3 regions of the Paenibacillus sp. FSL W8-0426 genome follow, and region 3 is predicted to be linked to each of the others. Evidence: riboswitches for the same ligand, from Rfam matches in the RefSeq annotation. Region 3 holds a riboswitch; each other region holds the start of a gene.
What was found. Region 3 has a riboswitch for cobalamin ahead of MKY59_RS06870 (ABC transporter substrate-binding protein). Riboswitches for the same ligand answer to the same signal wherever they lie in the genome.
Positions count from the first base shown of each region.

Region 1: it holds a riboswitch for cobalamin, as region 3 does, so the genes downstream of both, cobJ (precorrin-3B C(17)-methyltransferase) here and MKY59_RS06870 (ABC transporter substrate-binding protein) in region 3, are expected to answer to the same signal.
Region 2: it holds a riboswitch for cobalamin, as region 3 does, so the genes downstream of both, nikB (nickel ABC transporter permease) here and MKY59_RS06870 (ABC transporter substrate-binding protein) in region 3, are expected to answer to the same signal.

Region 1 covers NZ_CP150203.1:6,442,668-6,445,944, reverse strand. The annotation lists gene MKY59_RS29130 (endospore germination permease) at 1-190, shown strand, start outside; gene MKY59_RS29125 (uroporphyrinogen-III synthase) at 339-1,163, shown strand; cobalamin riboswitch at 1,408-1,633, shown strand; gene cobJ (precorrin-3B C(17)-methyltransferase) at 1,909-3,277, shown strand, end outside.
Region 2 covers NZ_CP150203.1:280,104-283,380, forward strand. The annotation lists gene MKY59_RS01275 (AraC family transcriptional regulator) at 39-887, shown strand; cobalamin riboswitch at 959-1,150, shown strand; gene nikB (nickel ABC transporter permease) at 1,264-2,253, shown strand; gene nikC (nickel transporter permease) at 2,250-3,086, shown strand; gene MKY59_RS01290 (ABC transporter substrate-binding protein) at 3,102-3,277, shown strand, end outside.
Region 3 covers NZ_CP150203.1:1,513,347-1,516,623, reverse strand. The annotation lists gene MKY59_RS06875 (iron chelate uptake ABC transporter family permease subunit) at 1-822, opposite strand, end outside; gene MKY59_RS06870 (ABC transporter substrate-binding protein) at 819-1,817, opposite strand; cobalamin riboswitch at 2,031-2,187, opposite strand; gene MKY59_RS06865 (histidine phosphatase family protein) at 2,324-3,016, opposite strand; gene cbiB (adenosylcobinamide-phosphate synthase CbiB) at 3,007-3,277, opposite strand, start outside.

The DNA of each region.
Region 1 (3,277 bases), 2.0 Mb from region 3:
TTACCGGTTTACGCGGGAATGGACATGGATCGCCATAGTGTTTGAGGTCTTGATTCCGATCCTGTTGTTTCTGTTTCTTCGACCCAAAAAGAAACGGGCAGGCAAGCATGAGCAGCATGCGGAGAAATCCGGGCAGGAGGATGAAAGAAAGCGAAGCGGCCCGCAGGGCGGAAAACTTCAACCTTCTTAAGAAGGTGCATGGTTTATGGATTTTATAAAAAATCGTTATAGGAAAACCCCGAAAATAAAGGGTATTCAAGGTTCCCCTGCATGGGCTCTGCCTGTATACTGAAGTCAGACTGATGAACTTTCGGCAGAATCCAACTGGGGGGAACGATATGGCGCAACATTTGGCAGGCATACGCGTGGCTCTGACGGGACCGCGCAAGTCGAGGGAGATGTCCCTGCTGGTTGAAAAAATGGGCGGAATTCCGCTGGTACGGCCTGCACAGGGAACGGTGTTTCTGGATGACCGGAGCATTCGGGACGGACTGGTCTCCTGGATTTCCAATCCGCCGGACTGGGCGGTGCTGACGACGGGCATGGGGCTCGATGCCATTTTTGATATGGCAGAGGATATGGAGCTTGCCGGAGCGCTGCTTGATGTACTTGCGGCTTCGTCGATTGCGGCGAGAGGATACAAAACGGTGAATGCACTGCGCAAGCGCAGGCTTTCACCCATCGTTCGGGACGATGATGGCAGCACGGAAGGGTTGATCCGCGAGTTTGCTGCCCATGATCTTGCCGGGAAAAAAGTGATGCTGCAGCTCCATGGCGAAACGGCACCGAAACTGGTGAGTTGGCTGGAGCAGCAAGGCGCCCAGGTGCGGCAGGTGCTGCCTTATCGGCATGTGCCGCCGGAAGAAGCGGAGCTGGCGCAGCTGTTGAACGAAATCATCGCGAACGAGGTTGACGCCGTTGCTTTTACAAGCGGCCCGCAGGTGCGTTTTTTGACGGAATACGCAGCTTCGCAAGGCAAGCTGGAACAGATGCAGGAGGCGTTCAGGCAGGGCGTGGTGGCCGCTTCGGTGGGCAAAGTAACGGCAAATGCCATGCGCGAGGAAGGCATCGAGGTTCGCGTTGTCCCCGAGGAAGAAAAGATGGGGGCGCTCATCGTGGAGCTGGGCCGTTATTACGCCGCTTTGAAGGTAGATCAGGCTTAAAGGATGCACGGTATAAAAAGGCGAAAAGGCTGAGAGCAGTCCTTCGCTATGCTGATGTGCGGGTTTTGGTCAACCGAAGAGGAATGGAAAAGCTAATAAGAAGAGGCCTTGATCCATACATGGATCAGGGCCTTTTTAGTTTCGCAGGCAAAGGATTGCGTCCGGGCGGGAAAATTAAATGAATGCAGGCCTTCATGGGCATGGACATCATTTCCTGACGGATGGTATGATGAAGACAATATCATCACATGAAAACAGACAAGGTGCTCTTGCTTTCAGGCAAGAGGTAACAGGGAATCGGGTGCAAATCCCGAGCGGTCCCGCCACTGTAATGGGGAGGCTCCTTTCAATAATATCGGTTGCGCAGACGTTGGAGCTGCTGCTGATAAGTCACTCGGATTCACCGGGGAAGACGAAAAGGAAGCTGATGAACCAGAGCCAGGAGACCTACCTTGAATGTGTCACCGGACCCTTCGCGGAAAGGAGCGGTGTACGAACGATCAGGAAAAGGGCGGACCATAGGTCCGTCCGGCAGACCCTTCCGGGCCATGCATCAGCAGGATCATTCTTCCACGGAATGATGCTGTGTTCTTGAGCATACGTACATTCGTATCCCGTCCGCATTGCGGACGGGATTTATTGGCGTTCTCAGAGTTTTGAATATGCGATAAGGCGCGAAGAAGGCCGGCTTAGCCGTCCTTCTTCACTGTTTAAGTCGGACAGGTTATCGGAGGAGGAGAAACAGATGCAAGGACTAGGCAAGCTGCTTGTTATCGGATTCGGTCCAGGGGCCATGGAGCATATTACCCACCGGGCGCTTGAGGCACTGAGAGAGAGCGAGGTCATTATCGGCTACAACACGTACGTCGACCTGATTCGGCCGCTGCTGACCGGACAGGAAATCGTACGTACGGGCATGACCGAGGAAGTCAGCCGTGCGCAGGAAGCGGTAAGACAGGCGGAAGCGGGAAAAATCGTGGCCGTGATTTCCAGCGGCGACGCGGGCGTATACGGTATGGCCGGCCTCGTATACGAAGTGTTGATGGAGCGCGGATGGAAGCCGGACAGCGGCGTGGAAGTGGAGGTGGTTCCGGGCGTTTCGGCGATCCAGTCCTGCGCTTCCTTGCTGGGAGCGCCTGTCATGCACGATGCTTGCACGATCAGTTTGAGCGACCATCTGACCCCGTGGGACACCATTAAGCGCCGGGTTGAGGCCGCGGCTTCCGCTGATTTCGTCATTGCATTGTACAATCCGCGGAGCGGCAGGCGGACCCGCCAGATCGTAGAAACGCAGGAGATTCTGCTGCGTTACCGTGATCCCAAGACCCCTGTCGGGCTGGTCAAAAGCGCGTACCGCGACCGCCAGCATGTGGTCATCACCACGCTGGAGGATATGCTGAACCATGACATCGGCATGCTGACGACCGTGATCATCGGCAATTCGTCCACCATGATGTACGAAGGCCTCATGGTGACCCCGCGCGGCTATCAGCGGAAATACACGCTGAACGCGACGGAACAGCCGCTCCGGCCGCATGAGCGGCTGCGCACGGAAGCCGAGCCATGGTCGCTCGGCGCGATGGAGGCCCGTGCTGCCGCGAGCGGTACGGCAGCGGGCCAAAGCGCGGCCGGCGCAGCGCCTGCGGGACCGGCGACGAGCCCGGCGGGCAGCGATGCCGGCGGAGCCACTGCCGTGCTCGTCGCCGAGCGGCCTGCGCCGGCGGTTGCCGCGACGCACGCAGCCGCCGCAGCCGCGTCCATCGGCGCAGCCGAGCTGGCCGCGGAGGCGCTCGGTCGGCTCGCGGCAGGCGGGGCCCTCGCGGGCGAAGCAGCCAGCCGCTGGCTGGACGCCGGGCCTGGAGCCGCTGCGCCGCAGGCCCTGGAGCGCACGGCGCCCGCGCCAGGCAGCAAGCCGCCGCTCTTCGAGGTGGGCGTATCGCCCGGCGTCGGCAACAAAAAGTTCAGCGCCGCACAGATGGCGCTGCTTGCGCAATGCGCGGGTGACGACGGCGAGCTGGAGTATACGCCGGAGCACCAGATCATATTGCGCGTGCCAACCTTCGAGCCGGACCGGCTCGTTGCCGAGCTGCGCGCCGCGAAGTTCATCGTGGTGC
Region 2 (3,277 bases), 1.2 Mb from region 3:
AACGTTGGCGGCTCTCCAAACAGAAGGAAGGGACAGACGTGAGCAGAATCGAAATGAATGTGGTGCCGATGGATTGGACGCAGATGGAACTGGTCATGCTTTTTTTCGGGTGGGAGGCCTGTGAGCCTTTGCATTACTGGGGGCCGGGCGTCCGTGACAGCTACATTATCCATTACGTTCACAAGGGACGCGGCAAGGTGCTGATGAACGATCGGCAGCATATGTTAACCAAGGGACAAGGTTTTCTCATTCTCCCCGACACGATCGTGCATTATGAAGCCGACGAGGCGGACCCATGGACGTATTCGTGGTTTGGCTTCAAAGGCGTGCAGGCCAAAGCGTTCATGCAGCGCGCGCAGTTGAATTCCGATCATCCGGTGTTTCGGGCAAGGAACGAGGCGGCGCTGGACGGATTGTATCAGGAAATGGTTCAGGTGTCCGGCCGCTCGGGCGCGGACGTGTTTACTCAAAGCTTGTTGTATCGCCTCATAGCCGAGCTGATTGCTTCTTCACCGGAAGAGGAGGGCAAGCGGCAGCCTTCTTCTACCAAAGAAGAGTACATACGACAGGCGGTGAGATACATGGAGAACCGATATAGCCAAAAAACGAGCGTTCTCGACATCGCGCAGGCCGTAGGACTGGATCGCACGTACCTGTCGGGGCTGTTTAAGGAAAAGTACGGCAAGCCGCTGCAATCTTTTTTTCTGGAATACCGGATGAATCGCGCCGCCGAGCTGCTGCAGAGTCCGATGCTGTCCATTAGCGAGGTGGCACATTCGGTGGGATATACGGACCCGCTATTGTTCTCCAAAATGTTCAAAAAGGTCACCGGCATGTCTCCGAAGGGAGCCAGAACCAAGTCCACTGAAACGAGTGATGCACGATAGAATAAGTCCCTTAAATTTGAAGAAAAAGCTATGATCTTGCCTACCTGCCAGTTATACTGGAACACATACCAATCGAATAGATGGAACTGGGTGCTGTACCCGATCGGGTACAAGCTTAATAGGGAAGCCGGTGAAATGCCGGCGCGGTCCCGCCACTGTAACAGGGGAATCAGGCAGCGATAAGCCACTGGCCATAGCCGGGAAGGCGCTGCAACGATGTTGATCCTGAAGCCAGGAGACCTGCCCGGTTTGACAACACAGCAACAGCCTACGGGAGATAGGAAGGTGTTTTGAATTAGCGCGATTTTTGTATGGGAATCGGTTTATTTGAGGCGTCCTTATCCGGGAATATACGGGAGAGGGATGCCTTTTTTGCATGGCAGAGATCGGGTTTGCTGTGAATCGAAGCAGAGAGGACGGCTGGCTTTTGGGCAAATACATCGGTAAAAGAATACTTCAGCTGGCAGCCGTTCTGTTCGGCATCACCTTCCTGACCTTTCTCCTGACCTACCTGTCGCCGGGAGACCCGGCCAGGCTGATGCTCATGGCTACGGGCGTGACGCCATCCGAGGAGCTGGTTGAGCAGGTGCGGGCAGAATTGGGACTGGACAAGCCCTTTTGGGTGAGGTACGGCCTATGGCTTGGACAAGTCGGGACAGGAGATTTCGGTACGTCGTACAAATACGGACGGCCCGTGTTCGACGTGCTGATGTCACGTTTGCCGGCCACGCTGCGTTTGACAGGCGGTGCCATGCTTCTTGTGGTCGTTGTTTCGTTTCCGCTCGGCATCCTGTCGGCCATCCATAGAAATAAAGTGCTGGATCTCATCATTCGCCTGTTCTCCTTCGCAGGGTTGTCCATGCCAAGCTTCTGGCTGGGCATGCTGCTTATGCTCTGGTTCGGCGTGCATCTGAAGCTGTTTCCCGTCACGGGCAGCTCGGGTCTGCATAGTCTCGTATTGCCTGCATTAACGCTGGCACTGCCTTTGATCGCTCAGTACAGCAGGCAAATCCGCGCCGTCATTCTGGAGGAACATTCCCAGAACTACGTAGACGGAGCCAGAGCCAGAGGCATGAAGGAAGGAACAATCATGATCCGGCATATTCTTCCGAACGCGATGCTTCCAGTCATCACGCTAATGGGCATGTCTACCGGGGCTCTGCTCGGCGGGGCCGCAATCATAGAGAGCTTGTTCGTGTGGCCGGGCGTGGGCCAGATGGCGGTGGAAGCGATCTTTTCACGGGATTATCCGCTCATTCAGGGTTATGTGATCTGGATGGCTACGATGTATGTCGTGTTGAATCTGTTGGTCGATGTATGGACCCATCTGCGAGACCCGCGGATCCGATTGGATGTGGATGTATGATGAGGACATTCCGGCTTACGTTGTCGCAGCATCGTTGGTTCGCCGTGGTGCTCGCGTTGACGGCGTGTTGGATCGTGCTCGCCATGATCGCCCCCCTGTTTGCGCCGCATGATCCGCTGGCCACCAACTTTGGCATGGTGCTGCAACCCGCCAGCCCCGAGTATCCGCTCGGGACCGACCAATTGGGACGATGCATTCTGTCCCGTATCCTGTATGGGGCACGCACGTCGCTGCTGCTGACCTTCATGATGATCGGCATCGTGTTCGGGATCGGCGTAGGCATCGGCATCATTGCCGGTTATGCGCGCGGCATCGTGGATTCGCTGTTGATGCGGCTGGCCGATACGATGATGGCTTTTCCCGGAATCATTTTCGCCATCGCCGTCGTCGGCATGTTGGGTCCGGGTCTGCTTCATACGGTCATCGCGCTGTCGGTGGTCTGGTGGGCCAAATATGCGCGCATGGCGAGAAGTTTGGTCATATCGCTGCGACAAAAGGAATATGTCGCCGCCGCCGCTTTCAGCGGGGCGCGTCGTACCCGAATCGTTTGGGGCACCGTTCTGCCGAACATGCTGTCACCGTTAATCGTGATGGCCATGATGGATGTGGGCGGCATGATGCTCTCCATATCCGGCTTGTCCTTCCTGGGGCTTGGAGCGCAGCCGCCGGAACCGGAGTGGGGAGCCATGCTGAACGAAGGCCGGAGATACCTGCAGACGGCCCCATGGCTATTGCTGTATCCGGGCCTGGCGATATTTTGTACGGTCATGATTTTTAATTTGTTGGGCGACAGCCTCAGGGATGTGCTGGACCCTCGAAAAAACGCAGCTTGACTGGAGGATATAGAAGTGAAAACAACCCGTTTAAAAGCAGTACTGCTTACGTTCGCGTCATTTTTTATTGTATTTGCCCTCACGGCATGCGGAAGTACCAATTCATCCAGCAGGACTGGTACCGGTGGGAAAGAAACAAGCTCGGCAACGAGTGCATCCGCTGTGCCGTCGCATTTGAACGTGGCTCTGTT
Region 3 (3,277 bases):
GACCAAACCGACAAAACCGATCACGCCCGACACCGAGACGGCCCCAGCCGTCAGCAGCGTACCCACGCCGAGCACCGTCAGCTTCAATCGGTCGACGCGAACGCCGATGTGGGCAGCCTGTCTTTCGCCCAGCGCCAAAATGTTCAATGAACGAGCTTGGCTCCACAGCACGAGCAAACCAAGCAGGAAATATGGGAAAAGGATGGCCGTATACGACCATCCACGCAGTGCCAGACTTCCCATCGTCCAATATATAATTTCGTTAATCGTTTGTTTGGACATGGTGGACAGGAAGGATACGACCGCTCCCAGGAAACTCTGCATCACCACGCCGGCAAGAATGAGGCTGTGCGTCGGGATTTTGCGGCCTTCGCGCGCCAAAGCCAGCACAAACCACAATGTCAGCACTCCGGTCACGAAAGCAACCAACGGCAGCGTCCAGACGCCGATCAGCGCATATTGCAGGCCGAAAAAGATCAACACGGCTGCCCCCACCGACGCTCCGGACGATACGCCAAGGGTGAACGGGTCGGCCAGCGGGTTGCGCAGTACGCCCTGAAATCCAGCGCCGGCCACGGCTAATGCTGCGCCGACGAGAACAGCGAGCAGCACCCTCGGAAGGCGTACCTTCCATATGATCTGTTCCGCTGCAGTCGTCCAATCCGGAACGATCCGGTCACCCAGCCATGGAACGTGATGCAGAATAATACCTGCAATATGCCGGATCGGCAGCGAGACCGAGCCGATGCCGGTGCAGATCAGCACGGTCAGGACAAGCAGCACCATGCCTGCTGTGCCGTACACTGCAAGTTTGCGGCTCATTGGAACAAGTCAGGATAGACCGCCTTGGCCACTTCCTTCAAACCTTGGGTCACGCGAGGACCTGGACGAGTCAGCAGGTTGGCATCCAAACCGATGACCTGATCGTTTTTGACGGCTGTAATTTGATCCCAACCGCTGCGGGCCTTGATGATTTGATCCAGTGTTTTGGAGTCTTCCACCACGTCGTCCGCGTACAAAATCACATCCGGATTGGCGGCGATGATGTTTTCTTCGTTGATTTCATTCCAGCCTGTCATGTCGGAAGCGACGTTCGTAGCACCGGAAAGCGTGATGATTTCATCCATGAACTCTCCCTTGCCCACAGTCCAGCCTGGGGAGAACTCCACGTACACTTTTTTCTTGTCTTCCGGTTTCACCGATTTGACCGCTTCCGTCACGTCAGCCACATCTTGTTTCATCTGTGCGGCCAATTTCTGGGCTTCTGCCTGACGGTCCGTAATTTTGCCGAACGTTTCGATGTTGTTGATTACGTCATCGACCGATTTCGGGTCTGTTTTGAAAATGGTGATACCCAAGTCGCGCAGCTTTTTCACGGCTTCCTCGCTCATCGAAATCCCCGTTACCACGAGATCGGCATCCGCTGCAATGATCGACTCTTCGTTCGGCTTGGACACGCCGCCCATCTTCGGTTTTGTCGTCGCTGCTTCCGGATAATCGTCGAAATCGGATACGCCCACGATCTGCTCGTCCAATCCGAGCGCGAACAGCGATTCCGTTTCGGCTGGCGATACGGAGACGATCTTTGTCGGCGCCTTTTCAAACGTAAACGACTCGCCCGTTGCATCGGTCACCGTGAGCGGATACTGCGTTTTAAGGTCCGTCTGCGCCTGTTCCTGGGATTGCCCCTGTGCCGGCTGCTGCGTGCCTGCGCCTCCTTCGTTGTTCGTTGTTGCCGCTCCGCATCCTGCGAGAGCGAATGTCAGCATCGCTGCGCTCAGCAGGGACGCCATGCCTTTCCATGTCGTGAATCTCATGATTGGATTCTCCCCTTTTTCTGTGTTTGGTAGATCGAAGACTGTGCTTCCGCCCGTGTCTGTCCCTTGAATGGCCGTTTCTTGAAAAAAAATCCCCGATCCTTGCGATCAGGATCAGGGATAACGTCTCGCATATGGCGATCCGCGCACGACAGCACAAGGCCGCATGCATGGAGCATTGCCCGAAACGCTGTCCTTTCCTCGAAGGAACACCGATGGTTAAACGCCCTGGGCAGGCAACCTGACTTTCCACGCCGAATCGGCTGGATTACAGTGGCGGGACCGTGCCGGATTTGCACCGGCTTCCCCTGTTTTACCCGTTTGCCCTCTCCGGATCGTCCGAACGGACGCCGTGATTTTCGGGAGTAACGGGTCCCATGGTCGTTGATATTGCATCACCATTCAAGTGGGTGTGCATCTGCTGCCGAACGCCTTCGCCAGCTCTTGAAACGATGCTTGTACCGAAGCCACACTTCTGTTGTGATTATAGGTGATATCGACCGTGCTTACAACCCGATTTCGGGAAAAGAAAGACGGATCGCCTTCCACCCGTCAGGCGAACGTTCCAATTGAAGCCGGATCGCTTGCCCCGGAATGACCGAAACGTCCCAGAACGACTGACCTGGCAGCAGGCGAGTCAGCATGTAACGAATGACCCCGCCATGCGCAATGACCAGTTCTTTCGTCTGCGCTGTTGTTGAATCGCTAGTTCTCTCATCCCGAGGTTCCGTCCATACTACTTCATTCAAAAAATCATCAATCCGGGCCGCAAACGATAACCACGATTCCCCGCCGGGCGGAGTTACCGTTTGCGGTGAATCGATCCATTCCCGGTAACGGGCCAAATGCTTGAGTTCCTCATAGGTACGCCCTTCCCATTCGCCAAAATGGATTTCTCTCAGCCGGGAGTCCATGTGGGCTTGCCCTGCGTGCAAGGGCGCGATCCGTTCCAGCGTCTGACGGCAGCGAAGCAGATCGCTGCTATGGACCGCTCTCCACTCGATGCCGCCCAACTGCACGCGCAGTGAGGCCAATTCCTGCTCCGCTTCAGGCTGCAAACCGATATCGGTATGCCCAAGGTACCTCTTTTCCGTGTTCCATGCCGTCGTGCCATGACGAACCAACCATAATTCTTTTTCCCATCCATCGTATGTCCCTTGCTCATCTTGTGGTTCTCCCCGTCTTGTCATCATGTCCATAACAACGAGCCTCCGCAGAACCAAACCAGAAGATTCACCAAGATGCAGAGCAGTACGAACGATCCGGCCGACCAGAACATTAAGCGCGACGTGCGCACGATGTCTTCGGCCTCCATTGGACGAGTGGGCTCACCCATATATGCACGAAATGAAGCTACGCCATGGTAAACATTGTGCCCGCCAAGCCGAATGCCGAGCGCCCCGGCGACAGCCGACTCGGGAAACCCGCTGTTCGGACTTGGATGCAATCGTGCATCCCTG